DNA from 2 places in the Streptomyces sp. NPDC001406 genome. Region 1 is predicted to be linked to the other one. Evidence: predicted binding sites of a transcription regulator. Region 1 holds the regulator's gene; the other holds the start of a gene.
The links. The regulator HspR, encoded in region 1, represses chaperone genes until heat shock. The targets are predictions, from matches to a motif close to TTGAGNNNNNNNNNCTCAA.
Positions count from the first base shown of each region.

Region 2: a site for HspR is predicted at 3,921-3,939, ahead of lon (endopeptidase La). Genes of this name have one in related genera too.

Region 1 is NZ_JBIAWG010000012.1:237,659-253,338, forward strand. It holds gene ACFY1J_RS28850 (helix-turn-helix transcriptional regulator) at 1-317, shown strand, start outside; gene ACFY1J_RS28855 (LuxR C-terminal-related transcriptional regulator) at 931-1,977, opposite strand; gene ACFY1J_RS28860 (substrate-binding domain-containing protein) at 2,322-3,428, opposite strand; gene ACFY1J_RS28865 (heat shock protein transcriptional repressor HspR) at 3,818-4,264, opposite strand; gene dnaJ (molecular chaperone DnaJ) at 4,270-5,454, opposite strand; gene grpE (nucleotide exchange factor GrpE) at 5,488-6,141, opposite strand; gene dnaK (molecular chaperone DnaK) at 6,138-7,988, opposite strand; gene ACFY1J_RS28885 (MraY family glycosyltransferase) at 8,083-9,120, opposite strand; gene ACFY1J_RS28890 ((Fe-S)-binding protein) at 9,315-11,597, shown strand; gene ACFY1J_RS28895 (antibiotic biosynthesis monooxygenase family protein) at 11,705-12,031, opposite strand; gene ACFY1J_RS28900 (FG-GAP repeat domain-containing protein) at 12,142-13,440, shown strand; gene ACFY1J_RS28905 (FG-GAP and VCBS repeat-containing protein) at 13,635-15,116, shown strand; gene ACFY1J_RS28910 (YIP1 family protein) at 15,169-15,680, shown strand, end outside.
Region 2 is NZ_JBIAWG010000005.1:124,936-140,615, reverse strand. It holds gene ACFY1J_RS13665 (sensor histidine kinase) at 1-900, opposite strand, end outside; gene ACFY1J_RS13660 (response regulator transcription factor) at 897-1,637, opposite strand; gene ACFY1J_RS13655 (spermidine synthase) at 1,762-2,439, opposite strand; gene ACFY1J_RS13650 (rhomboid-like protein) at 2,672-3,676, shown strand; gene lon (endopeptidase La) at 3,962-6,394, shown strand; gene ACFY1J_RS13640 (hypothetical protein) at 6,605-8,686, shown strand; gene ACFY1J_RS13635 (lysozyme) at 8,755-9,579, opposite strand; gene ACFY1J_RS13630 (MarR family winged helix-turn-helix transcriptional regulator) at 9,819-10,310, shown strand; gene ACFY1J_RS13625 (protein phosphatase 2C domain-containing protein) at 10,297-11,106, opposite strand; gene ACFY1J_RS13620 (nitrate- and nitrite sensing domain-containing protein) at 11,513-14,644, shown strand; gene ACFY1J_RS13615 (roadblock/LC7 domain-containing protein) at 14,641-15,144, shown strand; gene ACFY1J_RS13610 (DUF742 domain-containing protein) at 15,141-15,566, shown strand; gene ACFY1J_RS13605 (ATP/GTP-binding protein) at 15,547-15,680, shown strand, end outside.

The DNA.
Region 1 (15,680 bases):
TGGTCCGCTATCTGATCAAGGTCTTCGAGTTCATGTGGAGCCGCGCGGTCCCGCTGAGCATGGGCGGGCCCTACGAGGTCGCCTCCCACGGCATCACCGAGATCCAGCACTCCATCGCGAAGCTGCTCGTGGAGGGCCATGTCGACGAGGCCATCGCCCGCCGGCTGGGCATGAACGTCCGGACCTGCCGCGCCCACATCGCCAAGCTGGCCCAGGCCCTGGGCAGCGGCAGCCGAGCCCAACTCGGCTACCTCATAGCCCAGTCGGGCATCCTCAAACAGGACACATCACTCCCGGACGAGGGCGCACACCGGTGAGCGCGCCCTGACGGCGGCGCTACGAACTGGCCCTGAATGAGGGCCGGTTGCCCGACACCCTGAAGGGGACGGTGCGCACCTGACCGGCACGCGTCGCGGACCAACACCCGTTCGGGGACGGGCTGGTGGAGCAGTGCGGGCCGCCGCCGCGGATCGAGCGAGCGCGGCCGGGCCGCGCTGACGGTCGCCCCGGCCCGCGACCAGGCCCTGCTCGACCGCAACGGCCGTATCCGCGCCCTCCACCGCACGCGCAGCGCCATGCGCCGCTGGTCATCGGCCGGTACGAGCCGCTGCTCGCGGACTTGGAGCCGAGCACCCTGGACGAAGTGCCGGACCGGCACCTCGGCATCGACCGCACGGTGGCGTTCCTGCCCGCCGACGATGTCGGGCGGCTCGCCCTGGAAGTGGGCCGCCCGGCGCTGCTCCGGTTCTTCACGGCGGCCTTCGGCCGGCTGGGGCGGCCGGCCACGCCGATGCGTCCGCAGGCCGTCCGGCGCCCCCGCCCCGAACGGTGTTCGCCGACCGGCTGGGCATTACGTGCACGCCGGCCGCGTCCACATCGCCCCACTCGCCGCGCCATCCGGCAGCGAGGGCTGGGCCCGACTCCGCTGTCTCAGCGCACGCTCGGGGATTCCTGGTCGGGGATGGTGACCGTGGGGACGTCGGCGGTGCGTGGGGGGCCGTCCAGGCCCACCTGGGCTATCCGTACGCCCAGTTGGGTGCGGCTCGCCGCGCCCAGTGTCTCCGACAGGCGGGCGATATGGGCCCGGCAGGTGCGGACGCTGATGCCCAGGCGCTCGGCGATCACCGCGTCCTGGTGGCCCTCCGCCAGCAGCGCGGCGATGGACTGCTCGCGGTGGGAGATGCCCTCGATGCCGGTGTCCGGCAGCGCGGCCGTCAGCGGGACCGCGAGGCGCCACAGCCGCTCGAAGACCGTCACCAGGTACTCGACCACCGCCGGGTGGCGCAGTTCCAGGGCCATCGTGCGGTCGGCGTTCGCGGGGATGAAGGCGACCGTGCGGTCGAAGAGGATCAGCCGGTCGATGACCTCGTCGAGGGTACGGGCCTCGACCGCGTCGCCCATCAGCTCCAGGTAGTTGAGCAGGCCCTGGCCGTGCCGGGCCACGTGCGTGTACAGGTCCCGCATGCGCACGCCCCGGCCGCGCAGCGCCACCGCGCGGTGCAGACCCTCCGTGAGCTCGGCCTCCCGCCGGATGCCGCCGGGCTGCACCGTCAGCACCTCGGTCGTACAGGCCTCGGTCGCCTCGTCCATCGCGGCCTGGATCCGGGACAGCCCGTCCAGCACGCGGATCGCCGTACCCTCCGTCGAGGGCGACGCCGAGGCCTGGAGCTGGCGCCCGAGACCGGCGTACCACTCGACGGCCGCCACCGCCGAACCCACCCGCCGCTGGCTGTCCCTGACCTCGTCGTACACCCCGCGCAGCAGCCGGGTCATGACCTCCTGCGGGGAGGTCGGCACCAGCCAGTCCATGTCGTCGGGGTCGGGGTGCAGCAGGGCGAGCTCAAGGAGGCAGGGCACCGGCTCGGCGTCGGTGCGCGGCACCCGGCCCCGCCGTACGGCCCGGGAATACACGCGATCCCCGGCCTCGCACAGGCGGTCGGCACCGTGTGGATGCTCCTCCGTTCCGTGCCCGGCCATCGCCCATTCCACCCCCGGTTTGCTGCCACTTCCGTGGCGCAACTATGCGCGGACGGATGCGGCTCCGCAACACGGCTCTCCACGCCATGGCCGCCGTAAACCGCCGGTATCGCCCCTTTCCTCCCGGCCTCCTCCCCTCCCCTTGCAACAAGCTGACGGTGGAGAGGCCACGGTCACGGGTGCATCGGGGCAACCCGCTTCCCCGGGGGTCACAACACCCGGCGGGGTACGCAACCAAGTGGCCGAAATCGATCCGGCCCGGGCGGCGGGCGGAGGGCACGCCCCGGCGTGCGCTCCCCACCCTCGCGGGTGAACCCCTCGCTCCCCGCCGCATTGACCGCCGGCTACTTGAGGCCGAGCGTCGCGCAGGCCGTCTTGTACTTGGGGGCGCAGATCTCGGAGGTCTTGTAGATGCCGTCCGCGATGACCGTGTCCTTGATGTTGTCCTTCGTCAGGGCGGTCACGGTGACGAGCTGGGCCGGGATGTCCTTGTTGGTCGGGCTGTCGACGCGGTCCTGGGTGAGGGCGTCGAACTGGATGTCCCTGCCCTGGACCTTGGCGACAGCCATCTCGGCGGCGCTCTCGGCCTCGGCCGGGTAGGACTTGTAGACGGTCATGTACTGCTCGCCGATGACGATCCGCTGCACGCCCTCCAGCTCGGCGTCCTGGCCGGTGATCGGCGGCATCTCGGTGACGCCCGCGGCCTTGAGGGCCTTGATGACACCGGACGCCATGCCGTCGTTGGCGGAGTAGACGGCCGCGATGTTGTTCTTGCCGATCTTGTTGATCGCCTCGGTCATTTCGGCCGTGGCGTTCTCCGGCTTCCAGTCCTTGGTGTCGTACGTCTCCGCGATCGTCACCTTGCCGTTCAGCTCGGAGAGGGCACCCTGCTTGAACTGCTTGGCGTTCGGGTCGGTCAGCGAGCCGTTCACCATGACGACCTTGTCGGAGGTGTCGACGTTCGACCCCAGGGCGTCCAGCAGGGTGCGGGCCTGCACCTCGCCGACGAGCTCGTTGTCGAAGGAGATGTACGCGTCGATCGGACCCTCGGCGAGACGGTCGTACGCGATGACCGGAATGCCCGCGTCCTTCGCCTTCTTCACATCGCCCGCGATGGCGTGCGAGTCGACCGCGTCGAGCAGGATGACGTCGACCTTGTCGGCGATCATCTGCTGCATCTGCTGCGACTGCTTGCCGGCGTCCGCCCCGGCGTTGGCGTACTCGACCTTGCCCTGCTTCCTGGTGAGCTCGGCGACCTTGTTCTTGATGATGGGGTAGTCGAACTTCCCGTACCGCGTGTTCGCCGTCTCCGGCAGCAGAAGCCCCACCGTGAGGTCGTTGCCCTTGGTCGGGCTTGCGTCGGTCGAACTCCCCGAAGCGTTCAGCACGCCGCAGCCGGCGAGCGAGAGGGTCATCGTGGAGGCTGCCACAGATATGGCGATACGACGCATTCGGGGGCTCACTTCAGGTGCGTTCCGGATGTGGGGCTGCTTGCGACCCAGATGTCTGAAAAGACAACGCGGCCGCAACACCCGGCGTCAAGCCGAACTACTTAACGAGTGCGCAACACCACGCTCCGCTTCGCTTGTGGAGGTCCAGCGGAATCACCTCCAAACACCCTTTACGGACCCTCCACTCAACGGAAGTTCACGGCACGGCAAAGATCAGTACAACCAACTCCAATCCTCACGAGTCGTGATCATCGGCGGCCGTGCACCGCCTTCCGATTCGACCAGAGGATCGAATGAACCCAGCCAGCCGCGCGACCACCGCCACGCAGTGGGAGCGCATGCGAAAGGGGCCCGGAGGGTCTCCTCCGGGCCCCTTTCGCAGATCGGTGTCAGTCCTGCTGCCGCTTCGGCCGCCACACCACCAGCGCGCTGGTCTGCTGGACCTCCTGGTACGGGACCAGGTCCCGGCGGTAGGAGGCGTGCACGGCGGCCTCGCGCTGCTGCATCGCGGCCGCCGCGCCGTCCAGGGCCGCCTGCAGTTCCGCGACGCGGGACTGGAGCGCGGCGACCTGGTTCTCCAGTTCGATGATGCGCTTGATGCCGGCCAGGTTGATGCCCTCGTCCTGGGACAGCGCCTGCACCTGACGGAGCAGTTCGATGTCCCGGGCCGAGTAGCGGCGGCCCCGGCCCGCGGTGCGGTCCGGGGAGACCAGGCCCAGGCGGTCGTACTGGCGCAGCGTCTGCGGGTGGAGTCCGGAGAGCTGGGCCGCCACCGAGATGACGTAGACCGGGGTCTCCTCGGTCAGTTCATACGGGTTACGCCGACGGCCGTCCATCACTCTCAAGCTCCCTTCGCGGCCTCGAACAGCTCCGCACGCGGGTCCTCACCCGCGGTCGCCTCGCGAAACGCCTCCAGTGCGTCACGAGCCTTCCCCGACAGGTCCTTGGGAACACGCACCTCGACGGTGACCAGCAGGTCCCCGCGGGTGCCGTCCTTGCGGACCGCGCCCTTGCCCCGCGCCCGCATGGTGCGGCCGTTGGGCGTGCCCGGAGGCAGCTTCAGGGTGACGGCGGGGCCGCCGAGGGTCGGGACCCGGACCTCGCCGCCGAGCGCCGCCTCGGTGAACGTCACCGGGACGGTCACCGTGAGGTTGTCGCCCTTGCGGCCGAACACCGGGTGCTCCCCCACGTGCACGACGACATACAGATCGCCGGCCGGGCCGCCCCGCTCGCCGGGGGCTCCCTTGCCGCGCAGCCGGATGCGCTGACCGTCGGTCACCCCCGCGGGGATGCGGACCTGCATGGTCCGGGACGACTTGGCGCGGCCGCTGCCCTTGCACTCCATGCAGGGGTGCTCGGCGATCAGACCGCGGCCCTTGCAGTCGGGGCAGGGGTCGGTGAGCGAGAAGCCGCCGCCCGAACCCCGCGCGACCTGGCCCGTGCCGACGCAGGTCGGGCACACGCGCGGTGTGCCGTTCTTGTCGCCGGTGCCGGAGCAGGCCTTGCACGGGGCCTGCGAGGACATCCGCAGCGGGACCGTGGCGCCCTCGATGGCCTCGGTGAAGCTCAGCGTGACCTCGGACTCGATGTCCTGGCCGCGCCGGGGCTGCGTGCGCGTGCCCGCGCCGCCGCCCCGGTTGAACAGGCCCCCCAGGACGTCTCCGAAGCCTCCGCCGAAGCCCCCTTGGCTCTGGGCGCCGCCGCCTGCGCCGCCGCCTCCGAAGAGGTCGCCCAGGTCGAAGTTGAAGGAGCCGCCGCCCGCGCCCGGCCCCGGGCGGAAGCCGCCGTTGCCGAAGAGGGCGCGTGCCTCGTCGTACTCCTTGCGCTTCTTGGGGTCGCCGAGGACGTCGTTCGCCTCGGAGATCTCCTTGAAGCGCTCTTCCGCCTTGGCGTTGCCCTTGTTGGCGTCCGGGTGGAACTCGCGGGCGAGCTTCCGGTACGCCTTCTTGATCTCGGCCTCGGTGGCGTCCTTGGGGACGCCGAGGACCTTGTAGTAGTCCTTCTCGATGAAGTCCTTGGTGCTCATCCCCGACGTCCCTCCTTCCGTTCAGTGTTTACGTCAGCCCTCCTCCGGGCCACCGTTCTCCTTGTCGTCGGCCGCGGTGCCCTCGTCGGCACCCTCGGCCTTGACCGTCTGCGCGCCGGGCTGCGGCTCGGCGACGGCCACCCGCGCGGGGCGGATGGTGCGCTCGCCGATGCGATACCCGGGCTGCAGAATCGCCACGCACGTCGTCTCGGTGACGTCCGGCGCGTACGAGTGCATCAGGGCCTCGTGGATCGTCGGGTCGAAGGGCTCACCCTCCTTGCCGAACTGCTGCAGTCCCATCTTCGCCGCGACGGTCTCGAGCGACTCGGCGACGGACTTGAATCCGCCGACCAGTTCGCCGTGTTCCCGCGCGCGGCCGATGTCGTCGAGCACGGGCAGCAGTTCGGTCAGGAGGTTCGCGATGGCGATCTCCCGGACCGCTACCCGGTCGCGCTCGACGCGGCGGCGGTAGTTCTGGTACTCGGCCTGGAGGCGCTGGAGGTCCAGCGTGCGCTCGTTGAGTGCCGTGCGCACCTGGTCCAGCTGGGCCACCAGGCCCGCTGTCTGGTTCGCGTCCCCGGCCGGGGCCGCCCCCTCCTCGGAGGCGGCCTTCGGCTCGGCGTCGTCAGGGGTGGCGCCGGAGGGGACGTCGGGCTTCTCCTCGAAGCCCGGGGTCTCCTCCGTCACGCGGCACCGTCCTTGCGCTCGTCGTCGACGATCTCGGCGTCCACGACGTCGTCGTCGGCGCGCGGGGCCTCACCGGCGCCGCCCGCGGCCTGCGCGGCCTGGGCGTCGGCGTACATGGCCTGGCCGAGCTTCTGCGAGACGGCCGCGACCTTCTCCGTGGCCGTGCGGATCTCGGCTGTGTTGTCGCCTTCGGCGGACTCGCCCTTGAGCTTCTCCTTCAGCTCGGCGATCGCGGCCTCGACCTCGGTCTTGATCTCGCCGGGGACCTTGTCCTCGTTGTCCTTGAGGAACTTCTCGGTCTGGTAGACGAGTTGCTCGCCCTGGTTGCGGGTCTCGGCGGCCTCGCGGCGGCGGTGGTCCTCCTCCGCGTACTGCTCGGCCTCCTGGCGCATCCGGTCGACCTCGTCCTTCGGGAGCGACGAACCGCCGGTGACGGTCATCTTCTGCTCCTTGCCGGTGCCGAGGTCCTTCGCCGTGACGTGCATGATGCCGTTGGCGTCGATGTCGAAGGAGACCTCGATCTGCGGGACGCCACGCGGCGCCGGCGGCAGACCGGTCAGCTCGAACATACCGAGCTTCTTGTTGTACGCCGCGATCTCGCGCTCGCCCTGGTAGACCTGGATCTGCACCGACGGCTGGTTGTCCTCGGCCGTCGTGAAGATCTCCGAACGCTTCGTCGGGATCGTGGTGTTGCGCTCGATGAGCTTGGTCATGATGCCGCCCTTGGTCTCGATACCGAGGGACAGCGGGGTCACGTCGAGGAGCAGGACGTCCTTGACCTCACCCTTGAGGACACCGGCCTGGAGCGAGGCGCCGATGGCGACGACCTCGTCCGGGTTCACGCCCTTGTTGGCCTCCTTGCCGCCGGTCAGCTCCTTGACGAGCTCGGCGACGGCGGGCATACGGGTGGAGCCACCGACGAGGACGACGTGGTCGATCTCGCCGAGGGAGATGCCGGCGTCCTTGATGACGTTGTGGAACGGCGTCTTGCAGCGCTCCAGCAGGTCCGCGGTCAGCTGCTGGAACTGAGCGCGGGTCAGCTTCTCGTCCAGGTGCAGCGGGCCCTCGGCGGACGCGGTGATGTAGGGCAGGTTGATCGAGGTCTCGGTGGACGAGGACAGCTCGATCTTCGCCTTCTCGGCAGCCTCGCGCAGACGCTGCAGCGCCATCTTGTCCTTGCCGAGGTCCACGCCGTGGCCGGCCGCGAACTGCTTGACCAGGTAGTCGACGACGCGCTGGTCCCAGTCGTCACCACCGAGGTGGTTGTCGCCGTTGGTGGCCTTCACCTCGACGACACCGTCGCCGATCTCCAGCAGCGAGACGTCGAACGTGCCGCCACCGAGGTCGAAGACCAGGATGATCTGCTCGTCCTTGTCGAGGCCGTACGCGAGCGCGGCCGCGGTGGGCTCGTTGACGATGCGCAGGACGTTCAGACCGGCGATCTCGCCGGCCTCCTTCGTCGCCTGGCGCTCGGAGTCGTTGAAGTAGGCCGGGACGGTGATGACCGCGTCGGTCACCTTCTCGCCCAGGTAGGCCTCGGCGTCGCGCTTCAGCTTCTGCAGGATGAAGGCGGAGATCTGCTGCGGGTTGAAGTCCTTCCCGTCCAGCTGGATCTTCCAGTCGGTGCCCATGTGACGCTTCACGGAGCGGATGGTCCGGTCCACGTTGGTGACCGCCTGGCGCTTGGCGACCTCGCCGACCAGCACCTCGCCGTTCTTGGCGAAGGCGACGACGGACGGCGTGGTCCTGGCACCCTCGGCGTTGGTGATGACGGTGGGCTCGCCGCCCTCCAGAACGCTGACGACGGAGTTAGTCGTGCCCAGGTCGATGCCGACCGCACGTGCCATGGTGATTTCCTCCAGCTGACTTGAGTGGAACGGACTCAAGTGTGCACGAGGCTCGCCACTGGGTCAACAGACCTGAGTCGTGGCGACTCAACTCTTATCCGTTCCTTACACGCAACTGCCGTGTGACCTGCGAAGATGCCATACGGCGGACCCCGTAGACAGGGATTCGAAGGAGTAGAAGTACGACCACGAGCGCCCCGCCGGCCACCCAGAGGACGGCACCGTCCCCGGCCCGGCCGGTGTGGGCGAGCACCCCGACGAGCACCCCGGAGAAGGCTCCGGTGCCGAGCAGGACGACGGTTCCCTGCGGGGTGAGCCCGAGGCGGCGCAGCCGGTGGCCGAGATGGTCGGGCCCGCGCCTGAGCAGTGGGCGCCGGGCCGTGCGCCTCGACACGGCCACCAGGGCGAGGTCGGCCGCACCGAGGGCGGTGAGGCAGAACAGCACGCCCGCGCTGTCCCCGAGCCCGTGCCCGGCCCGGGCGAACACGGCGGCGGAGGCGAGCACGAACCCCGTGAACAGCGATCCGCACGCGCCGAGGCCGATCCGCGCGGGATGCCAGTTGTGCATGAGGAACCCGGTGAGGGCGGCGGCGAGCACACTGAGCAGCACGGCCAGCCCGTCCATCAGCTCGGCCGCGGCGCAGGCACCGACCCCGAAGGCGGTGATCACCCCGACCGTGCCGGCGAGCCCGTCGGCGTGATCGAGAGCCCGGAAGGCGAAGGCCACGAGGACGATCCAGCCCACGGCCAGGCCCCCCGCGGGTACGCCCGTCTCCTCGTACGGCACGACACACACGGCGGCCACCGCCGTACCGGCGACGAGCACCCGCGGCCGCAGCCGCCACACGTCGGCGACCAGCCCGAGCAGGGCGACCCCGACACCCGCGCACAGCAGCCTGCCGACCCCGTCGCCCAGCGGCGCGACCCGCGTCCACTGCCCCGCCCCGGCGACCAGACAGGTGGCGGACAGCACGGCCACGCCCCCGAGCAGGGGCACGGGCCGCCGGCGTCGGGCCGGATCCGGCTGCCTCCGCTCGACGATCCCGGCCCGCAGGCCGGGCGCGCGGAGCAGCGCCGCGAGGACGGCGGTGAGCAGCAGGGCGGAGGTGGCGGCGATGATCCCGTAGAGCACGGCTCTAAATTAGGGGTGAATGGAGCAATTCGGTATGAATAACACGATCGGATTGCCGGTCCGGTTCAGGTGCCCCTCAGCGACCCAGATCACCTCGCTCCTGGCTACAGCACGGGGGATGATGCGGGTAGTGTCGAACGGACCGCATAAGTTACCGCTTAGTAATGTCCCTCGCAGGCCCGAGGAGCCCCGAAATGCAACTCGCCGCGATCATCGTGTCGCTGGTTCTGATCGTGGTCGGCGTCGCCCTGTTCGCCCGCGCCGTCCTGCAGATCTTCAACTTCATGCGGCTCGGCCAGAGCGTGCCCGCGGGCACGCGCACCGACGAGCCCGGCCGGCGCACCCTCACCGTGGCCAAGGAGTTCCTCGGCCACACCCGGATGAACCGGTGGGGCATCGTCGGTATCGCGCACTGGTTCGTGGCGGTGGGCTTCTTCACCCTGCTGCTGACGATCGTCAACGCCATCGGCCAGCTGTTCCAGGCCGACTGGATCCTGCCGGTCATCGGCGAGTGGGCGCCGTACAACGTCTATGTCGAGTTCATCGGCACCATGACGGTGCTCGGCATCGCAGTCCTGATCGTGATCCGTCAGCTGAGCAAGCCGAACAAGCCGGGCCGCAAGTCCCGCTTCGCCGGCTCCAACTTCGGCCAGGCGTACTTCGTCGAGTCCATCATCCTCATCGTCGGCGTCTGCATCTTCATGCTGCACGCGCTGGAGGGCGCCCAGCACCACGTCGACGGCTACGAGGCCTCGTTCTTCATCTCGTACCCGGTGGTGTCGTGGCTGGAGGGCCTGGACGTCTCCACGCTCCAGAACCTCACCTACCTCTTCGCCGGCCTGAAGATCGCGGCGTCCTTCATCTGGATGATCACGGTCGCCCTGATGACCGACATGGGCATCGCCTGGCACCGCTTCCTCGCCTTCCCGAACATCTGGTTCAAGCGGAACGCGGACGGCGAGACCTCGCTCGGCGCGCTGCTGCCCATGACCTCCGGCGGCAAGCCGATCGACTTCACCGACCCCAGTGACGACGACGTCTTCGGCGTCTCCCAGGTCGAGCAGTTCTCCTGGAAGGGCCTGCTGGACTTCTCCACCTGCACCGAGTGCGGCCGCTGCCAGTCGCAGTGCCCCGCCTGGAACACCGGCAAGCCGCTCTCCCCCAAGCTCTTGATCATGTCGCTGCGCGACAACGCGCACGCCAAGGCGCCGTACCTGCTGGCCGGCGGCGGCAAGACCATGGAGGGCGAGGAGAAGGCCTCGGCCGAGGCGCTGAAGAACGTCCCGGCGTCCGCGCTGGCGGAGGCCGAGCGCCCGCTGATCGGCACCGCCGAGGAGAACGGCGTCATCGACCCGGACGTCCTGTGGTCCTGCACCACCTGCGGCGCCTGTGTCGAGCAGTGCCCCGTGGACATCGAGCACGTCGACCACATCGTCGACATGCGCCGCTACCAGGTCATGATCGAGAGCGCCTTCCCCTCCGAGGCGGGCACGATGCTCAAGAACCTGGAGAAGAAGGGCAACCCCTGGGGCCTGGCCAAGAAGCAGCGCCTGGAGTGGACCAAGGAGGTCGACTTCGAGGTCCCGGTCGTCGGCAAGGACATCGAGGACCTCTCCGAGGTCGAGTACCTGTACTGGGTCGGCTGCGCCGGCGCCCTGGAGGACCGCGCCAAGAAGACGACGAAGGCCTTCGCCGAGCTGCTGCACATCGCGGGCGTGAAGTTCGCGATCATGGGCGGCGACGAGAAGTGCACCGGTGACTCCGCCCGCCGCCTGGGCAACGAGCCCCTGTTCCAGGAGCTCGGCATGGAGAACGTCATGGCCCTGAACACGGCGTTCGGCGAGGAGCTGGACGACGACGGCAAGGTCACCGCGGAGTCGAAGAAGCCGAAGTCGGCGAAGAAGATCGTCGCCACCTGCCCGCACTGCCTGAACACCCTCGGCAACGAGTACCCGCAGCTCGGCGGCGACTACGAGGTCATCCACCACACCCAGCTGCTGCAGCACCTGGTGGACGAGGGCAAGCTGATCCCGGTCACCCCGGTCGAGGGCATCATCACCTACCACGACCCGTGCTACCTGGGCCGCCACAACAAGATCTACACGCCCCCGCGCGAGATCATCGGCAAGGTCCCGGGCCTGCGCAACGAGGAGATGCACCGCCACAAGGAGCGCGGCTTCTGCTGTGGCGCCGGTGGTGCCCGAATGTGGATGGAGGAGCGGATCGGCAAGCGCATCAACAACGAGCGCGTCGACGAGGCCCTCTCCCTCAACCCGGACATCGTCTCGACGGCCTGCCCCTTCTGCCTCGTGATGCTCACCGACTCGGTCAACGGCAAGAAGAACGACGGCAAGGCCAAGGAGTCCATCCAGGTCGTGGACGTCGCCCAGCTCCTCCTCGACTCCGTCAGGACGCCGGTGGACCCGGCGGGCACCCCGGAAACGGAGAACGAGCCGGAGCCGGAGCCGGTGAAGTAGCCGGCCGCTGAACAGCCCGACGGCGCCCCCTGACCCATACAGTCAGGGGGCGCCGTCGTACATCCGCTGCCGCTGCCCGCTGCCCGCAGTCCGCAGTCCGCAGTCCGCTAGGCGCCCTTCGGGCCCGCCTGCTGGACCACCTCGAAGGACCACAAGGTCGACCCGGAGGCGGCGGGCCTCGGCCGCTCGCCGCCCTCGCCGCCGCCCTGGTGGGCGGACTTCATCGGCCCCTCCATCCACGCCTGGAACGACTCCTCGTCACGCCAGCGCGTGTACACGAGGTACTGGTCGGTGCCCTCGACGGGCCGCAGCAGCTCGAACCACTCGAACCCGTCGGAGTTCTCCACGGCGTGCGCCCGCGAGGCGAACCGCTTCTCCAGGGTCTCCCGCTGCTCGGCGGGCACGGTCAGTACGTTGATCTTGACTACGCTCATGCCCCCATCCTGCCCGGTGCCTCCGGCGGACGGGGGCGCCAGGGTGTCGCGTCGTGTCGGACGCGGGCATCATGGCCCAGGCGTTGCCGAGGGTGTGGACGGGATGGGCGGTGCGTGTGCGCAGGGGTGGAAGAGCCGGGACGGTGACCGCTGTGATCGGCGGGCTGGGGCTGCTGCTGGCCGCCTGTGGGCCCACGGAGGACACGGGGACCGCCGAGCACACCCCGGTGACCGTCGCGGACGCCCCGGCGAAGATCCCCGTACCGCACGGCAGGGGCAGCAAGGTCCCGGGCGACTTCAACGGCGACGGCCATCCCGACCTCGTCCTCGACGACCTGGTCAAGGAGCAGAGCCACGCCGACGACGCCGGCATCGGGATCGTCTACGGCAGCGCGCGCGGACTCACGCCCGGCGCACGGCAGTTGCTCGGCCCGAAGACGCACGCCGCGCCGACCAAGGGCCAACTCCCCGCCGTCTTCGACGCGGAGGCGAGCTGCGACCTGGACGGCGACGGCTTCACCGATCTGGTCGTGTCCACCGATCCGCCGTACGACGGGCAGGGACAGCCCCCGGTGCCGCTGCAGATCCTGTTCGGGTCCCCGGACGGGCTGACCGGCAGGGCCGTGAAGCTGACCGTCCCCGCCCGCGCCCGCTTCGGCAACGACTGGCCCGACCAGCCGGTGTGCGGCGACTTCGACGGGGACCGCAGGTCCGACCTGGTACTGCACGCGTCGGGCGGCCGACTGTCGTATCTGCGGGGCCCGTTCAGCCGCAAGGGCGCCCCGCACGCGGCAGCCGCGCCGCTCCCGTCACCGGGCGAGGTCCCGGTCGGCCCCTCCGCCGACGTCAACCGGGACGGCTACGACGACCTGGTCGTCCGTACGGCGGAGGGCACCGCCAAGTCGGCCCTGCTCCTGGGCGGCCCGGACGGACCGACCCGCACCGGTGCCGTCCTCCCCAGCGGTGTCGATGTCGTCCTCGGCCGCTTCGGCCGGGGCAAGGCGCTGGACGCGGCGGTGGGCGGCATGGCGGAAACGTCCCTGCGCTACGACCTCCCGGCGGCCGCCCGCGCCACCCTCGCCACGCCCGGCTCGATGCTGGACGCGGCCGACTTCGACGGCGACGGCCGGGACGAACTGGTCTCCAGCGGCTCGCGGTTGCGCATCCTGCGGGGCCGTACGGAGGGACTGTCACCGGCGGGCACGGTCACCGTCGCCCCGCCCGCCCGGGGGACCACCCGCGTCCTGACGGCCGGTGACTTCGACGGCGACGGACGGGCCGACCTGGTGGTGCGGACGTACCGGGGGGAGACCGAGGACACGGTGGCCGTGTACCGGGGAGCGGAGAAGGGACTCGTGGCGGCGAAGCCCGCGGTGACCTTCTCGACGTCGGAGTTCCTGGTGCCGTAACACACGCACCGTCCGCATACAGCCGTCGTGGAGGTTTACCGAACTTCCGTACAACCCTTGCCCGTCGACGCAGGTCTCATGATCGGCGACCGCTCCATGAACCCCGGGACAACCCGAGGCGAACACGGACGGTCCGCACACCATTGACTGCGGATGCCCGCCAGGCATCCCCCGCATGCCGCAGGAGACCCCGCATGCACACGCACCTGCGACTCGCCCTCGCGACGGCCACCGCGGCCGCGCTGACGGGCGGTCTGCTCTCGATCTCGGCCGCCACCGCCACCGCCGCGGACTCCGTCAGGGTCGCGCAGGCCGACTTCAACGGCGACGGCATCGGCGACGTCGTCACCTCGGCGGCCACCGCCTACGTCAGCGGCCACCAGAACGCCGGCCAGATCGTCGCCCTCTACGGCACCACCTCCGGCGTGACCTACGCCAAGCACACCACCATCAGCCAGAACACCGCCGGCGTCCCGGGCACCGCCGAGGCCGACGACATGTTCGGCGGCGAGCTGGCGTACGCCGACTTCAACGGCGACGGCTACGACGACCTCGCCGTGAGCTCCCCGAGCGAGAAGGTCGGCACCGACACCAACGGCGGCGCCCTCGCCATCCTCTGGGGCTCCGCGAACGGCCTCACCGGCAAGGCGATCGACGTCCCCGACCCGGCCACCGGCTCCCACGACTACTGGGGCAAGAACCTGGCCGCCGGCGACTTCGACGGCGACGGCAAGGCCGACCTGGCCGTCGGCAGCTCCGCCAGCACCCTCTACGTCTACAAGGGCGGCTTCAGCACCAGCGGCACGCCCGGCGGGCGGACCACCGTCAAGCCGCCGATCCAATCGGGCACCAACGACTTCCCGTACGGCCCGATGCACCTGACCGCCGGTGACGTCAACGGCGACGGCCGCACCGACCTGATCGTCGACGGCTACGAGACGGCCACCTCGCACGGCTGGAACACCAACTACTGGCTGCCCGGCACCGCGAACGGCCTGAGCGTCGCGTCCGCCAAGAAGCTCAAGACCGGCACGGTCACCGGCATCGGCGACATCAACGGCGACGGCTTCGGGGACATCGTCAGCGGCGCCTCCTGGGACGCCACCACCGCCGACGGCACCGCCATCCCGGACTCCGCCAAGGGCGGAAAGGTGAACATCACCTACGGCTCCGCCTCCGGCCCGGCGAGCACCACCGGCATCACCCAGGACACCGGCAACGTCCCCGGCACCTCGGAGAAGGCCGACGGCTTCGGCTGGGACCTCGACCTGGGCGACGTCAACGGCGACGGCTACCAGGACCTGGTCGTCTCCACCCCGAACGAGGACATCGGCGGCGTCTCCAACACCGGCCAGGTCACCGTCCTGTACGGCTCGGCGTCCGGGGTGAGGACCGCCTCCGGCGCGCAGGCCTTCGCCCAGAGCACGGCGGGCGTCCCCGGCAGCGACGAGAAGAACGACCTGTTCGGCGCGGACGTCAAGCTCGACGACGTCAACGGCGACGGCAAGGCCGACCTGCTGGTGGGCTCGTACGAGAACAGCGCCGACGGCCAGGTGATGTATCTCCCGTCCAACGGCACGAAGATCGTCACGACCGGCGTCCACACCGTCGCCCCGGGCTCCGTCGGCGTCTCCACGTCGGGCACACCCCAGTTCGGCGCCCTGTTCGCGGACTGAGCGGCCGTACGCGTCCGGGCACTTACGGGTTGCCCTCGACACCCCCTAGGGGATGTCACAGCTCGGCAGCAAAGCCGGGCCCGAACCGCCGGGCCCGGCACGTCACTCTTCAGGACCAGGTACGTTCGAAGACGTGGCTGGATTCAGGATCGGACGCGGCGGCCGGGACAACCGTGCCCCGCAAGGACAGCAGGGACCGCAGGGACCGTCGTACGGCGGACGGGCGCCGCAGGGACCGCCGCACGGCTACCCGTCGGCACCGCAGGCCCACCCGCGGCAGCGGCCGCAGTACGGCGGCGGTGCCCAATGGCCGCAGGCGAACGGCGGCTACCAGGGCGGCCGGCCCGGCGACGGACCGGAGTACTTCGGCGACGACTACGGCGGCTACCCGGGCCAGGGCGGCGCCCCGGACCCGTACGCGGCCAACAACCCGGGCCACACCCAGGCGTTCTCGGTCGACGACCCGTACCACCAGGGCGGGACCTACCGGGCGGGCGCGACCGCACCGGCCGGCCCGATCGGGCCGCGCCTGCACTGGAAGGAGCTGCTGCGGGGGATCGTGTT
Region 2 (15,680 bases), on a different contig from region 1:
CGGGATGCCGGGGCCCTCGTCCAGGACCTCCAGCTCCAGCGACTCCGGCTGCGGCCCGCGCCGCGCCTTCACCGTGACCCGGCCGTGCGGGGGGCTGTGCTTGACCGCGTTGTCGATCAGATTGGCCACCACCTGGTGGATCCGCTCCGGGTCCGCCTGCGCGGTCAGCTCCGGCGGGGAGACGTCCAGGTGCAGATGGACGTCCGTCCGCGTGTGGTTCCCGGAGCCCGACGCCATGCCCCCGCGCGCGGAGGCGACCATGTTGGCCTCCTTGAGCACGCCGGAGAGGTACGGCCACACCTCGAAACGCCGCTTGCGCAGCGGTACGACGCCGTTGTCCAGCCGGGACAGGTCCAGCAGCGTCTCCACCAGCCGCCCGAGCCGCTCGGTCTGCTTGAGCGCCGTACGCATCGTCTCGGTGTCCGGCTCGGCGATGCCGTCCACGACGTTCTCCAGGACCGCCCGCAGGGCGGCGATGGGCGTGCGCAGCTCGTGCGAGACGTTCGCCACCAGCTCCTTGCGCTGGCGGTCCTGGGCCTCCAGCTCGTCGGCCATGACGTTGATCGTCCCGGCCAGGTCGCCCAGCTCGTCCCGGCGGTTCTCCCGCACCCGGCGCGTGTAGTCGCCCTGCGAGATCGACCGGGCCACCGCGTTCATCTCGTCCAGCGGCGAGGTGAGCGAATGCGCCACGAACTGCGTTATCAACAGTGTGGCGATCATCGAGAAGACCGTGATGAAGCGAAGCTCCGTCTTGGTGTGCACCGCGATCATCGACAGACCCGTGGTGATCAGTACCGAGATGACGACGAGCGCGCCCAGCTTGGTCTTGATCGAGAACGGACGTACGCCGCCCCAGGGCTCCTCCCCGGGGCTTCTCCGTGCGGCCGGCCCGTCGCTCATGGCGTCGGGGTCTCCAACGCGTAGCCCACGCCGTGCACCGTGCGGATCCGCTCGGCGCCGATCTTCCGGCGCAGCGCCTTGATGTGGCTGTCGACGGTCCGGGTGCCGGAGGCGTCCGCCCAGTCCCACACCTCGGCCAGCAGCTGCTCACGGGAGAGCACCGCGCGCGGGGTGTTCGCCAGACAGACCAGCAGGTCGAACTCGGTGGGCGTGAGGTGGACGTCCTCGCTGCGCACCCGCACCCGGCGCTGCGCGTGGTCGATCTCCAGCTCGCCGAGGCGCAGGATGCCGGAGCGCGGCGTGGCCGCGGCGATGGCGGCCCGCTCCACGCGGCGCAGCAGGACGTGCACCCGTGCGGCCAGCTCCCGCATCGAGAACGGCTTGGTCATGTAGTCGTCGGCGCCGACGCCCAGCCCGACCAGCATGTCGGTCTCGTCGTCGCGCGCGGTGAGCATCAGCACCGGCACCGGGCGCTGGGCCTGCACACGGCGGCAGACCTCCAGGCCGTCGAAGCCGGGCAGCATGATGTCGAGGATCAGCAGGTCGGGCTGCCAGGCCTCGGCGGTGTCGACCGCGGAAGGACCGTCGGCCGCGGTTTGCACCAGGAATCCCTCGGCGCGGAGTCGGGCCGCGATGGCGTCCACGATCGTCGGGTCGTCCTCGATCACCAGCACCCGGCGCTGTGCGCCCGGAGTAGCCGCCGCCGTACCGCTGTGCGAGGTGTGTGTCTGCTCCATCGCCCGCCCCTGAGTGTGCTTTCCGGAACCAGTGGGGTGGTTCCTCGGTCTGCGCATGGTTTGCGATTGACGCTTGAATGATCCGCGTCAGGGAAGCACATTACGGGGACCGGAGGCACCGTCGCTATCCAGGGCGTACGGCGAGGTGCACAGCGTCCGGAACGCCCCGGGCAACCGGGATCTCTTCGGTACGCACCTGTTGGAACCCGGCATTCCGCAAGGTTCCCTCGAAATCCGGAGAGGGCTGCGCCGACCATACGGCCAATACCCCTCCGGGGGCCAACGCCCTTGCGCAGCTTGCCAGTCCGGCCGGGGAGTAGAGACCGTCGTTGTCCTCGGTCACGGTCCAGCCGGGGCCGTTGTCGATGTCCAGGCACAGGGCGTCGTACGTGGCGGAAGTCTCATTGACGTGCATCAACAGGTCGGCTTCGACGATCTCGGTGCGCGGATCGTCGAGCGCGGCGGCGGACAGCCCGGACAGCGGGCCCGCGCGGTGCCAGCCGATCACGGCGGGCTCGCGCTCGACCACGGTGATCCGCCCCCAGCGGGGGTCGGCCGCGGCGTGTGCGAGCGAGAATCCGACGCCCAGGCCGCCGATCAGCACGTCCGGCTTCGGCCGTCCGTCCAGGGCGTCGTACGCGGCGTCGACCAGCAGCCGCTCCGAGCGCCCGTCGGAGGTGTCCATGAGGAAGCAGCCGTTGGCGATGATCTGCAGTGACTCACCGTGTCTGCGCAGCACCACCTCCCCGTGCGGGCCCTCGTGCCGGTCCAGGACTACGGGAGTGTCGTACGTGGCGGCCATGCGCCCATCCTGCACGAACACGGCTTTACGGCAACGGAAATTACGGATGGCGGGCAGGTCGGCGCACATCACTCGTTCGAGCGCTTCCGCTTCTGTCGAATCTGTCGAAACCCCAGCGTGGGTCGATCGGTTCCTCAGAAAATCCTGTGAATCGGGGTCTCGCGTGGCGTCGGTCATAGACAGGGGCCCGTGCGGCGCTAAGGGTGGGGCGGGACGGAAGGAGTGCCTCACCGTGGAACCGACCGCGACGGCCGGCACGACGGCCTCGCCTCCGCCCCCGGGCACGCCTCTTTCCGACGACAGCGCACTGTCGCCCACCGGGCTCGCCGACCTGCTGGACGGGATGCCGCGCCAGCGCGGTGCCATGGCGGACGGTGCCGCACTCGGCGCCCCACCGGTCGCGCTTGCGGCGGCCATCCCGGCAGCCGCGCCCTTTCGGTCCCGGACCGCCGCGCCGGCGGCCGTCGCGCCGGTCCCCGCACAGTCCTTCCCCGCACAGTCCTTCCCGGCGGGGTCCTTCCCCGCCCCGCACCGCCTCCTCGCCCGGCGGCTGCGCGCCCTCCACCCCTGGCGGCTGCTGCCCACCCCCACGGGAACGCCGTTCACCTTCGCCTACGCGGCCCTGCTCGCGGTCACCTCGCTGATCGCCGCCGACGCCGCCCCCGGGCTGATGCACAGCCTCTACCAGGCCTCCAGCACCGATGTCGCGCACCTGGTGCGCACCCCCGTACAGGTCCTGCTGGCGAGCGCGCTGTGGATCGCCGGCGGGGTCGTGTCGCCGTACGCCATGTGCTTCCTGGTCGTCCTCACCGCGCTGGAGCGGCGCATAGGAGGACTGCGCGCGGCCACGGTCTTCCTGCTCGGGCATGTGCTCGCCACCCTGGCGACCGAGGTCCCCGTCGGGATCGCGGTCCTGGCGGGACACCTGCCCGGCAGCTCCCTGCACCGCCTGGACTACGGCATCAGCTTCGGCGTCGCCGCCAGCACGGGCGCCCTGGCCGGACTGCTCACCCCCTGGCTGCGCTGGCCCGTCGTCGCACTGTTCGGCGGCATGCTCCTGCAGGACCTGATCGCGTACACGGACCCGATGACCAACTGGGGCCACCTGATCTCGCTGACGATAGGGATCGCAATGTGGCCCGCACTCCGCCGCCGGCACCGGGCCCGGGCCGTGCGGCCGGTCCGGCCCACGCCCACGCACGTGGTCCGGGCGGTGGAGCGGGCCCAGTCCGTGTAGACCCTCCGGGCGTCCGGGTGCAGCGCCGGAGGCGGCGTGGCGAGCCCGCGCTCGGCGCCGATCGCGGCGTGGGGGAGCTTTCTCAGCTGCCAGGGATCGGTGCGCAGGGGGCCCGCCGGCCGGCCACTGTCCTCCCCCCAGGGCATAACCGCGCCCCCAGCCCCGTTTCCGCTGGTAGTGCAGGGTGATTTGGTGATCGCTCAGAGCGAACGCGGTCGGGGGAACATCCGAGGGCTCCCGTGCATTGAGTCGGCATAGCTCAACTTGACTGCCGAAGGGGAGATCATGGCTGCTGAGTCCACGGCGTTCACACCGCTCACTCTGCCTGTGCTGCCGCTCGACGACGAGGTCGTGCTGCCCGGGATGGTGGTTCCGCTGGACCTGAACGACGCCGACGTACGCGCCGCGGTGGAGGCCGCCCAGGCCGCCGCCCGGTCGGAGCCCGGAAAGCCGAAGGTTCTTCTGGTGCCGCGCATCGACGGGACGTACCCGAGCACGGGTGTGCTCGGCACCGTCGAGCAGGTCGGCCGGCTGGCGGACGGTGACCCGGGCGCGCTGATCCGCGGCCGCGGCCGGGTGCGGATCGGCGCCGGGACCACCGGACCGGGCGCCGCGCTCTGGGTCGAGGGGATGCGCATCGACGAGAAGGTGCCCGAGCCGCTGCCGGGCCACGTCGCCGAACTGGTCAAGGAATACAAGGCGCTGGCCACGGCCTGGCTGCGCAAGCGCGGCGCCTGGCAGGTCGTCGACCGGGTCCAGGCCATCGACGACGTCTCCGCGCTCGCCGACAACTCCGGCTACTCGCCGTTCCTGACCACCGAACAGAAGGTCGAACTGCTGGAGACGGCCGACCCGGTGGCCCGCCTCAAGCTCGCCGCCCAGCAGCTGCGCGACCACCTCGCCGAGCAGGACGTCGCCGAGACCATCGCCAAGGACGTCCAGGAGGGCGTCGACAAGCAGCAGCGTGAGTTCCTGCTCCGCCGTCAGCTGGAAGCGGTCCGCAAGGAGCTGCGCGAGCTGAACGGGGAGAACGGCAAGGATTCCGCCGAGGAGTCCGACGACTACCGCGCCCGTGTCGAGGCCGCCGACCTGCCCGAGAAGGTCCGTGTGGCCGCGCTCAAGGAGGTCGACAAGCTGGAGCGGTCCAGCGACCAGTCGCCCGAGGGGTCGTGGATCCGCACGTGGCTGGACACCGTCCTCGAACTGCCGTGGAACGAGCGGACCCAGGATGTGTACGACATCCAGGGCGCGAAGGCCGTCCTCGACGCCGAGCACGCGGGCCTGGAGGACGTGAAGGAGCGGATCACCGAGTACCTGGCGGTGCGCAAGCGCCGCGGCGACCGCGGCCTCGGCGTGATCGGCGGCCGGCGCGGAGGTGCCGTCCTGGCCCTCGTCGGCCCGCCCGGCGTCGGCAAGACGAGCCTCGGCGAGAGCGTCGCGCACGCCATGGGCCGCAAGTTCGTCCGCGTCGCCCTCGGCGGCGTCCGCGACGAGGCCGAGATCCGCGGCCACCGTCGTACGTACGTCGGGGCGCTGCCCGGCCGGATCGTGCGCGCGATCAAGGAGGCCGGGTCGATGAACCCGGTGGTCCTGCTGGACGAGATCGACAAGGTGGGGTCCGACTTCCGGGGCGACCCGGCGGCCGCCCTGCTGGAGGTCCTCGACCCGGCCCAGAACCACACCTTCCGGGACCACTACCTGGAGGTGGAGCTGGACCTGTCGGACGTCGTCTTCCTCGCCACCGCCAACGTCCTGGAGGCCATCCCGGAGGCCCTGCTCGACCGTATGGAGCTGGTCCGCCTGGACGGCTACACCGAGGACGAGAAGGTCGTCATCGCCCGTGACCACCTGCTCCCGCGCCAGCTGGAGCGGGCGGGCATCGGCAAGGACGAGGTGACCCTCGACGAGAGCGCGCTGCGCAAGCTGGCCGGCGAGTACACGCGGGAGGCGGGCGTCCGCAACCTGGAGCGGTCCATCGCCCGGCTGCTGCGCAAGGTCGCGGCCCAGCACGAACTGGGCGAGCGCGAGCTGCCGTTCACGATCAAGGACGAGGATCTGCGGGCCCTGGTCGGCCGGCCGCACCACGTACCCGAGTCCGCCCAGGACCCGGCGGAACGCCGCACCGCGGTGCCCGGCGTGGCGACGGGCCTCGCGGTGACCGGCGCCGGCGGAGACGTCCTGTTCGTGGAGGCGTCCCTCGCCGACCCGGAGACGGGCGCGGCGGGTCTGACCCTGACGGGCCAGCTGGGCGACGTGATGAAGGAGTCGGCGCAGATCGCGCTGAGCTTCCTGCGCAGCCGCGGTGCCGAGCTGGAGCTGCCCGTGGCCGATCTCAAGGACCGGGGCGTGCACATCCACTTCCCGGCGGGCGCGGTCCCCAAGGACGGCCCGAGCGCCGGCATCACGATGACCACGGCCCTGGCCTCGCTCCTGTCCGGACGCCTGGTGCGTACGGACGTGGCGATGACCGGCGAGGTCTCGCTCACCGGCCGGGTCCTCCCGATCGGCGGCGTGAAGCAGAAGCTGCTGGCCGCGCACCGGGCCGGGGTCACGACCGTGATCATCCCCAAGCGCAACGAGCCCGACCTGGACGACGTCCCGTCGGAGGTGCTGGACAAGCTCGACGTCCACGGCGTCACGGACGTCCGGCAGGTCCTGGAACTGGCCCTGTCGCCGGCCACGAACGGCGCGGCGCCGGAGGTTCCGGTGGCGGCGTGACGGACGTCATCGGATGAAGGAAAGGCCCGGGTCCCGTGAGGGAGGCCCGGGCCTTTTCGGTGCTCCATGGCGAGGTCAACCCCGCACCAACGCAAGGTGAAATATTTCCGAGCGCCAGATGTACAACTCTTTACCCCCCTGCGCCGTCGAACTGGCGAACAACGGCTTTTGGCAGACCGTGTGCAATCCCGTGGGGGGAACGCCTTGTCCGTGATCATTCGTCGGTTGTGCGGAGTGCTGCGGGTACGCGGGACGACCGACCTGCTCCTCGTGCTCCTGCTCGGGGCCGGCTTCGCCGCGCTGCCCGTCTTCGCGTTGCTGCCGTCGGTCGCGGGGTTCGCCGTGGCGTCGGCCGTGACCTATGTCGTGGACGAGGTGCTGCACACCCGGGCGCCCGGCTTCGTCCGCAGGCTCGCGACGCTGCAGCTCAACCGCACCCTGCGGTTCGCGGTCCGCACGGTGATGCTGCTCGCGCTGGCCAGCCGGACGGACGCGCCGGACCGGGTGCTGGTCGCCGCGCTGGCCGTCTTCAGCGCGCACTTCGCGCTGGTGATGCTGTACTCGGCCGCCCACCACGCCATCCGGCTGCGACGGGTGCTGCCGCTGGTGGTGCGCAACCTCGACCTGAGCGCACTGGATGTCCCGCGGCGCCCGCCCGCCGTTCTCTACCGGCGCTTCCTGCGCAAGCTGCTCCACCTCGACGTGCCGGCCCACGCGGGACTGCTCACCGCGCTGGCGGCGGGGGTCTGGTACCCGGCGGGCGTCGGCTTCGCGCTGACGGCCGGGCTGTCCGTGGCGGCCGTGGTGGCCCTGCTGGGGCAGTACCGCCGGGTCCGCCGGATGCCGGCCCGGGACGAGGTGTTCGCCGAGGTCAACCGGCAGCTGGCGGCGTACGGGCCCGAGGTCGCCCTGTACTTCAGCTTCGCCTCCGTGTCCCGGGACTTCATGTACCAGGTCAACATGTGGATCGAGACGCTGGAGCGGCTCGACCTGCGCCCGGTGATCGTGCTGCGCGAGCGGGCCTCGTTCCGCCATCTGAGCCGTACCTGGATCCCGGTGGTCTGCGTGCCCAAGGCCGACGACCTGGCCGAGCTGGAACTGTCCGGCGTCCGTGTCGTGCTGTATCCCGGCAACGCAGGCAAGAACGTGCACATGCTGCGCATCGCCGAGGCCAAGCACGTGTTCATCGGCCACGGCGACAGCGACAAGCTCGCCAGCAGCAACCGGGTCAGCAAGGTGTACGACGAGATCTGGGTGGCCGGACGGGCGGGCCGCGACCGCTACCGGCGGGTGCGGCACGCCATCAGCGACGAGGCGATCGTCGAGGTGGGCCGGCCCCAGCTGGCCCCGATCCGGCTGCACGCCGACCACACGCCGGGCCCGCTGCCGACCGTGCTCTACGCCCCCACCTGGGAGGGCTGGAGCGACGACGACTGCCACACCTCGCTGATACCGATGGGCGTGGCCCTGGTCGAGCGCCTTCTCACGGAGAACGTGCGCGTCGTCTACAAGCCGCACCCGCTCACCGGCAAGCGCTCGCCCGAGGCGGCCGAGGCCGACCGGGCCGTACGGGAGCTGCTGCGGGCCGACAACGAGCGGCGCGAGGCCGCGGCGGCGGAGGCGGCCGTCACCGCCGCCGCGCCCCGGCTGCGGGAGATCAGGGCCCGGCTCGACGAACTGGCCGGACACCACGACGGTGACGACGCCCAGCAGATCCGTGACGCGCGGGTCCCCGACCGGGACGGCGCCGCCGAGTGGTGGGAACTGCACGCCGAGTGGCACCGCCTGTACTGGGAGAGCCGGGGCCCGGTCCGGCACCACGTCGTCCTCAAGCAGCTGCCGACGCTCTACGAGTGCTTCAACCAGGCGGACGTCCTCATCAGCGACGTCTCCTCCGTGGTCGCCGACTTCGTCGCCAGTCTCAAGCCGTACGTCCTGACCAACGCCCACGACCTGCCCGACGAGGAGTTCCGCGCCGCGTACACCACCGCCGGGGGCGCCCAACTGCTCGACCGCGCCTGCGAGCGGCTGCCGGAGATCCTGCGCTCGGTCCGTGAGCCGCGGTACGACCCGATGGCCGCGGAGCGCCGCACCCTCAAGGAGTACGTCCTGGGTCCGGACCACCCGACCTCCCTTGAGCGGTTCAACGCGGCCGTCAACGCCCTGGCCGAGCGGGCCGCGGTGGAGCGGGCGGCGGACGGCCCGGCGGGAGCCGCGGACCTGGCGTTCCCGCAGCAGCGGACGGCCCCGGCCGGCGACGCGCCCCGGGACCCGACCGGCCTGGTCGGCTGAGCGGCGTACACAGCACGGGAGTACCGGGTCGGCGTCCTCGCGCCGGCCCGGTGCTCCGGTGTGCGCGATCAACCGTTGGCGAGCGCCACCACCCGGTCCAGGGCCCCGTTGAACTTGTCGTGGTCCCCGACCGTCGGTCCGGAGGAGGTGTACTGCCACATCGTGTAGTACGCCCATCCGGCGGGCAGCGTCCCGGGGTCCGAGGCGTACCGGGCGATCCACAGCGGGTTGTTCGCCGCGAAACCGCCGTAGTTGCCGGTGCACTGGGTCCACCAGCTGGTGGCCGTGTAGATCACGGCGTCCCGGCCCGTGCGCGCCTTGTACGTGTTCAGGAAGTCGGCGATCCAGCTCACCATCCCGGCGGCCGACTTCCCGTAGCAGGCGGCGCCGTACGGGTTCCACTCGATGTCCAGGGCGCCGGGCAGGGTCTTGCCGTCCCTGGACCAGCCGCCGCCGTGGCTGACGAAGTAGTTGGCCTGGGTCGCGCCGCTGGTCGTGTCCGGGGTGGCGAAGTGGTACGCCCCGCGGATCATGCCGACGTTGTAGGAGCCGTTGTACTGCTGGGCGAAGTACGGGTTCGTGTAGTACGTGCCTTCCGTCGCCTTCGTGTAGGCCCAGCGGACACCGCTGTTCCACAGCGTGGACCAGGCGACGTTGCCCTGGTAGCCGGAGACGTCGACGCCCTCGGTCTGGGTGACGTCACCGGTGCTGGGCGTGCCGTCCCGGCCGTCGTGGGCCTGGACGCCCATGCCCATGTACGCCGAGCCGCGCGTGGGGGTGGTCGCGGCGTCGGCGGTGGACAGCGGGAGGGTGAGGGAGAGCGCCGCCAGGAGCACGGCCAGGACGGCCGTGAGCGGGCGCGGGCGGATGGAACCGGGTCTGTGCACGGGCATGACGTGCCTCCGAGGATGGGGTGGGGGACCCCGAAGAAGGGGTGGGGGACCGCGGATGACCCACTGGCGTGGGCATGCCATGAGTTTCCTGTCAAGGAAACTACGCACGTAGACGGGCAGGTGGAAAGGGGGTCCGGAGGCTGCCGTTGGTCTACGCCTGCGAAATACTGACGGAGCTGCGGCAACGGCGGCGTTTGGCAGAAACTTTCAGGACCGCGAAACCGATCAGGGGTGCTGACGTGCACGAGGACGGAAACGGCGACGGACGTCACGTCGCCGGCCAGGTGACACCCAGTGGTGCAGACCAGGAATTCCTGGCGCTGGAACGCGAGTTGACGGTGTTGCTGCGGCGTGCCCGCGCGAGTCAGGGCGAGATGGCCCGCGAGGTCCACCCCGACCTGGAGTCCGCCGCGTACGGCCTCCTGGTCCGCCTGGACGAGCACGGCGGCCATCGCGCCACGGAACTCGCCGCCTACATCGGCGTCGGCAAGGCCACCATGTCCCGCCAGCTGCGTGCCCTGGAGGAGCTCGGCCTGGTCGCGCGCGAGCCGGACCCCGCGGACGGGCGTGCCTGGCTGGTGGCCCTCACCGCCGAGGGCCGCCGCCGCGTCGGCAAGGTCCGTGAGGCCCGCCGCGCCCGCTACGTCAGCCAGCTCGCCCACTGGGACCGGCAGGAGGTCGCGGAACTGGCGCGGCTGCTGCACGAGTTGAACGGCGTCATGGACAAGTAGCCGGACAGGTCAGCTCCACGTACACCACCGTCGCGTCGTCGTGTGTCTTGCTCCGCCGCAGGAACGCCCGCTCCTCACGGTCCGCCGCCTCCAGCGCCCGTACGCGCTCCACCAGCGCCCGCGCGCCCTCCTTCCGTACGACGGTGAAGCAGTCCCTCCAGTCGCCCTCAAGGAACTTCTCCACCCAGCGGGTCGCCCCGTCGGTGAGGGCGGCCAGGGCGCGGACCCCGTCGCGCGGGAGCGTGCCCGTGACCGCCCGGGAGGCGACCGAGGGGTCGGCGGCGGCCGTGAAGAAGCCGCCCTCCCTGTTGCGGACCGTGGCGTCGGCGACGGCGTCGCTCACCAGGGACGCGCGGGGCAGCCGGGAGAGGCGGTCGTCCAGGACGGGGGTGACCGTGCCGTCGGGGGACTCCAGGAGGAGGGCGGAGTCCGAGAGGACCAGGTACTCGACGGTGTCGGTGGACCAGCGGGCCAGGACGACCGTGGCCTGGGGCGTACGCGGGTGAGAAAGGTCACAGGTGGTCGCGTGGGTTTCCGCGGTGCGGGCGATCGCCGCGGAAAGAATCTCCGGCAGCGTCAGATCTCGGTCGGAAACGGTCAGTTCGGTCAGGGCTCCGCCGAGTCGCGCGGTGAACCAGGGGACCGAATGGAGACAGCCCGTACCGCTGTCCGGCGGGGTCACCCCGTCCAGGACGATCACGCAGCCCCCCTGCCCCCAGGCCGGTAGTCCGACACCGGCGAAGTCCTCGTTGGGGCGGTCCGCGCTGCCGGGCTCCGATACGACTTCAGTACGCATTCGGCCAGTCTGCACGAGGCCTTCACAGTGTTCGCCAAAGGCTGGCAACGGTCCCGGAATTGCCACCGCGGCGCAGGTCAGGCGCCTGGTTTGGGATGGAATGACGCACTCCGAGAAGGCGTGTCGGCGAATCCTGTCAAAGCCTGCGTCCCGCGTCCAACCGGCCCGCCGGTAATCACCCCCGCACCGGCCGCGGCAACTTGCCTGCCAACTCCCCTCCGATGTTCACTCCTTCGGGTGGCCGGTCAGGTGATGCACGACCACTGCCCACCGGCGCTGGGAGGGTCGGGGACCGATGGGGGCGTCCCGCGCGTGAGCTGAAGCCGAGCGTGGGGGAGGGTGAACGCATTGCTCGGCACCGGAACGACGGGGTGCCACCCGGGCCCATGGGTAGACGAGTTCAGGAATGCGAGCATCGGTGCAGAAGAAGCGGTCTCGGGGCAAAGCCAGGCAGACGGCCTCCGAAGGGGGCGTCGAGCGCACTCCCGTCGGCACCGGACGCCCGACCCACGTACGCAACCGGCTGATCGTCGCGGTGGCCGTGGTGGCCGCCGCCATCGCCGGGGCCGGAGCCCCGTCCGTCCTCGCCGCCTCCGGGCAACTGAGTGACTCCCAGGATCTGGTGACCCTCGCCGGGCGCACCCAGGACGCGCTCGCCCTCGCCCACTCGCTCGCCGACGAGCGCGACGAGGTCACCTCCTACGTCGCGGCCGGCCGCCCCAAGTCCAAGGCGCCCTCCGAGCAGCGCAGCGCCCGTGTCGACCGGCAGGTGGAGGATCTGCGCGCCGACACCGACACGCCCGCCTGGCTGCGCTCGGACCTGGACGGCATCGCGGCCGTACGCAGGGCCGCGCTCACCGGCAAGAGCACGGCGCTGGAGGCGCACCAGGCCTACTCGGCCGCGATCGGCGAGCTGCACCGGCTCGCCGAGGACCTGGCCGAGCAGATGCCCCCACGGGCCGGCGCCGGCGCCTACGCGCTCGCCGAGCTGGACTCCGCCGTCCAGCAGTCCGCCGCCGCCCGCGGCCTGCTCCTCGCGGCCCTCAATGTGCCGAGCAGCACCCAGACGGTCATCGACCCCCTCACGGGCCTGCCCACCACGACCGCCACCACCTCCGCGGCCGACAAGAAGCAGCGCGACGCCCTCAGCGCCGCCGCCCAGCAGGCCCGGCTGCGCTCCGACACCGCCCTCGCCGACTTCCGTGACACCGCGCCCAAGTCCGCGGTCGACTCGTACGACTCGACGGTCACGGGCCCCGAGGTGAACTCCGCGGAGAAGTACCTCGCCCAGCTCACCGACGGGCCGACGCTCTCCGACAGCGACCTCGGCATCAGCGCCAAGAAGCTGGACGCCGCCCTGTCCGCCCGCGTCGACCAGATGCGCGGCGCCGAGGCCGCCCTCTACGACCACCGCACCAAGGACCTCGCCCAGCTGCGCGACGACGACGTCACCGCGTGGGAGATCCGCATCGCCGTCCTCGGCGCCCTGATGCTGGTCGCCGTCGGTGTCGCGACCGCCATGGCCCGCACCCTGACCCGCCCGCTGTCGGTGCTGCGCCGGGGCTCGGCCCGGCTGGCCGAGTCGGAGAACCCGGCCGGCGAGGAACCCGTCAAGTTCACCGGCCGCAACGACGAGTTCGCCCAGGTCGTCCGCTCCGTCAACGCCCTGCACGCGCACGCCGCCGCCCTCCACGAGCGCATCGCCACGCTGGAGTCCGACCGCAAGCACCTGGTCGGCCAGCGCCAGAAGATGGCCGACGCCCGCGAGGAGCTGCGCACCGAGGTCGCCGACGCGGCGGCCCAGCTGGAGCGGCTGCGGGCCAGCATCGGCGGCACCTTCGTCAATCTGGCCCTGCGCACCCTCGGGCTCGTGGAGCGGCAGCTGGCCGTCATCGAGGGCCTGGAGGAGCGCGAGCAGGACCCCGAGCGCCTCTCCACGCTCTTCAAGCTCGACCACTTCGCCACGGTCATGCGCCGGCACAGCGAGAACCTCCTGGTCCTCGCCGGTACGGAGCACGTCCAGCAGCACCACGGCCCGGTCCCGCTGGTGGACGTCGTACGGGCCGCGGTCAGCGAGATCGAGCGCTACGAGCGGGTCCGTATCGCGGCACTCCCGCCGCACGCGCACGTCGCGGGCTTCGCCGCCGACGACCTCTCCCACCTGCTGGCCGAGCTGATGGAGAACGCCACCTCGTTCTCGCCGCCCGATGTGCACGTCGAGGTCTCCGGCTGGCTGCTGGAGAGCGGCGAGGTCATGCTCTCCGTGCAGGACGAGGGCATCGGCATGACCGGCGAGTGCCTGGCCCGCTTCAACGCCCGGCTCGCCGACTTCGACCCGGACTCCCCGTACGAGCAGGAGGGCGAGGAGGGCCTGGGCCTCGGCCTGTACGTCGTCGCCCGCCTCGCCCACCGGCACGGCGCCCGCGTCCAGCTGCGCGAGCAGAAGCAGGGCGGTATCGCCGCGGTCGTGGTCCTCCCCGGCGCGCTGCTGGCCCAGGCCCCGGCCACGGCGGTCCCGCCGACCGCGACCGTGCCCAGCGGCACCCACACCTTCTCCCTGCCCGGCGCGGACGCCGAGGTCAACTCCAACGTCCTGCACGGCCGCGCCAAGGACACCGATCCGCTGGTGGCACTGGCGGAACAGGCCACACGGGAAACGCCCGACGAGAAGCCGACCCCGGCCGGGACTCGGTCCGGTACTTTCGCCGAGGCTGCGTCCAGGACTGCCGCTGAGGCTGCGGCCGGGGCTTCTGCCGGGACTTCGGGCGGTGCTTTCGCTGGGGCTTCGGCCGGGGCTGCCGCTGAGGCTGCGGGCGGTGCTTTCGCTGAGGCTGCGTCCGGGACTGCCGCTGAGGCTGCGGCCGGGGCTTCTGCCGGGACTTCGGGCGGTGCTTTCGCCGAGGCTGCGGCCGGGGCTTCTGCCGAGACTCCGGCTGGTGCGTTCGCCGAGGCTCCGGACCAGGCTTCTGCCGAGACGTCGACTGGTGCGTTCACCGAGGCCCCGTCCCGGCCTGCCGCTGAGATCCCGGCCCGCCCTTCCGCCGAGGCTCCGGCCCGGACTCCCACCGAGGCTCCGGCCCGGACTGCCGCCGAGGTCCCGGTCGAGGCTCCCGCCGAGAGCACGATGGAGCTGCTGGCCCCGGTGCCCGTCACCGACCCGTACGCCATCGGGCCGGACGCGCACGAGCGGACTCCCGACGAGGCCGCCGTGCCCGCACCAGCGGCGGAAACCACGGAAGCGGCGGGGGCCGCGGACGTGGAAGGGGCGGACATCGAGGACGAGGTCACCAGCAAGGGCCTCCCCAAGCGAACCCCGAAGATCACCTCCCCGGACCGCGCCCCGCGCCAGCGGACCGGCTCCGTCGACGCCGAAGCCCTCCGGCGGCGTCTCGGCGGCTTCCGTCGGGGGGCGGAAGAGGGCCGCAGGGACGTGGAGGCGGAGATCGCCGAAGAGACGGCCCAGAACGAGCGGCCGGACGCAGCACCAGCACACGCCGGAGATGTCACGGGGGGCACAGTCGAGGAGGCAAGCAGTTGACCGCGCCCAGTACCTTCGGACTGAGCAGTGAGGCCCGTAACCTGCACTGGCTGCTGACGAACCTGGTCGAGGAGGTGCCGGGCATCCAGTCGGTCGCCGTGGTCTCCTCCGACGGCCTGCTCCTGCTCTCCTCGGACCCCGGACGGAACGCCCAGGCCAGAGAGGCCCGCACCGAGAGGCGGACCGGCCCCCGCGGCTCGTCCGCCGACCTCGCCGCCATCGTCTCCGGCCTCGGCAGCCTCACCGTCGGCGCCGCCCGGCTGATGCAGTTCGGCGGGGTCAAGCACACGATGGTCGCGATGGACGAGGGCAGCCTCTTCGTGATGTCGATCAGCGACGGCTCGCTGCTCGGCGTGCACGGCTCCGCGGACTGCGACATGAGCGTCGTGGCGTACCACATGGCGCTCTTCGTCGGGAGGGCCGGCCACGTCCTGACGCCCGAACTCCGCAGCGAACTCCGAAAATCGCTGGAGTCCCAGGCGCCGGGGAGCGCCCGATGAGCGACTCCTCGAAGAAGAGGCAGCTCCCGGTGCGCGGCGGCGACCGCAAGCCCGCCCGGGTCCGCCCCTACTCGCTCACCGGCGGCCGCACCCGCTTCGGCCACGTCCTCCTCGTGGAGACGTTCGTAGCCAGCACGGCGGCACTGGAGGCCCCCGAGGGGCGCAAGGAACTGACGAACGGTTCGCTCAACACCCGGGTCATGCCGGAGATGCGGGCCATCGTCGAACTGTGCCGCCGTATGCGTACGGTGGCCGAGATCGCCGCGCTGCTGCAGATGCCGCTCGGCGTGGTCCGCGTCCTCCTGAGCGATCTCGCGGACCAGGGAAAGATCCGTGTGTACGGAACCGGCACCGGCCACGGAGTGGGCCGCCCGGACCGCGCTCTGCTGGAAAGGGTGCTGAGTGGACTCCGTCGTCTCTGACGCCGCTCATGGCGTCGCTCCCCTCGTCGGCCTCGACGAACCCGACGAGGATCTGAGGTCCTGGCAGACGGACCGCACCCGAGCCCCGATAGCCACGAAGATAGTCGTGGCGGG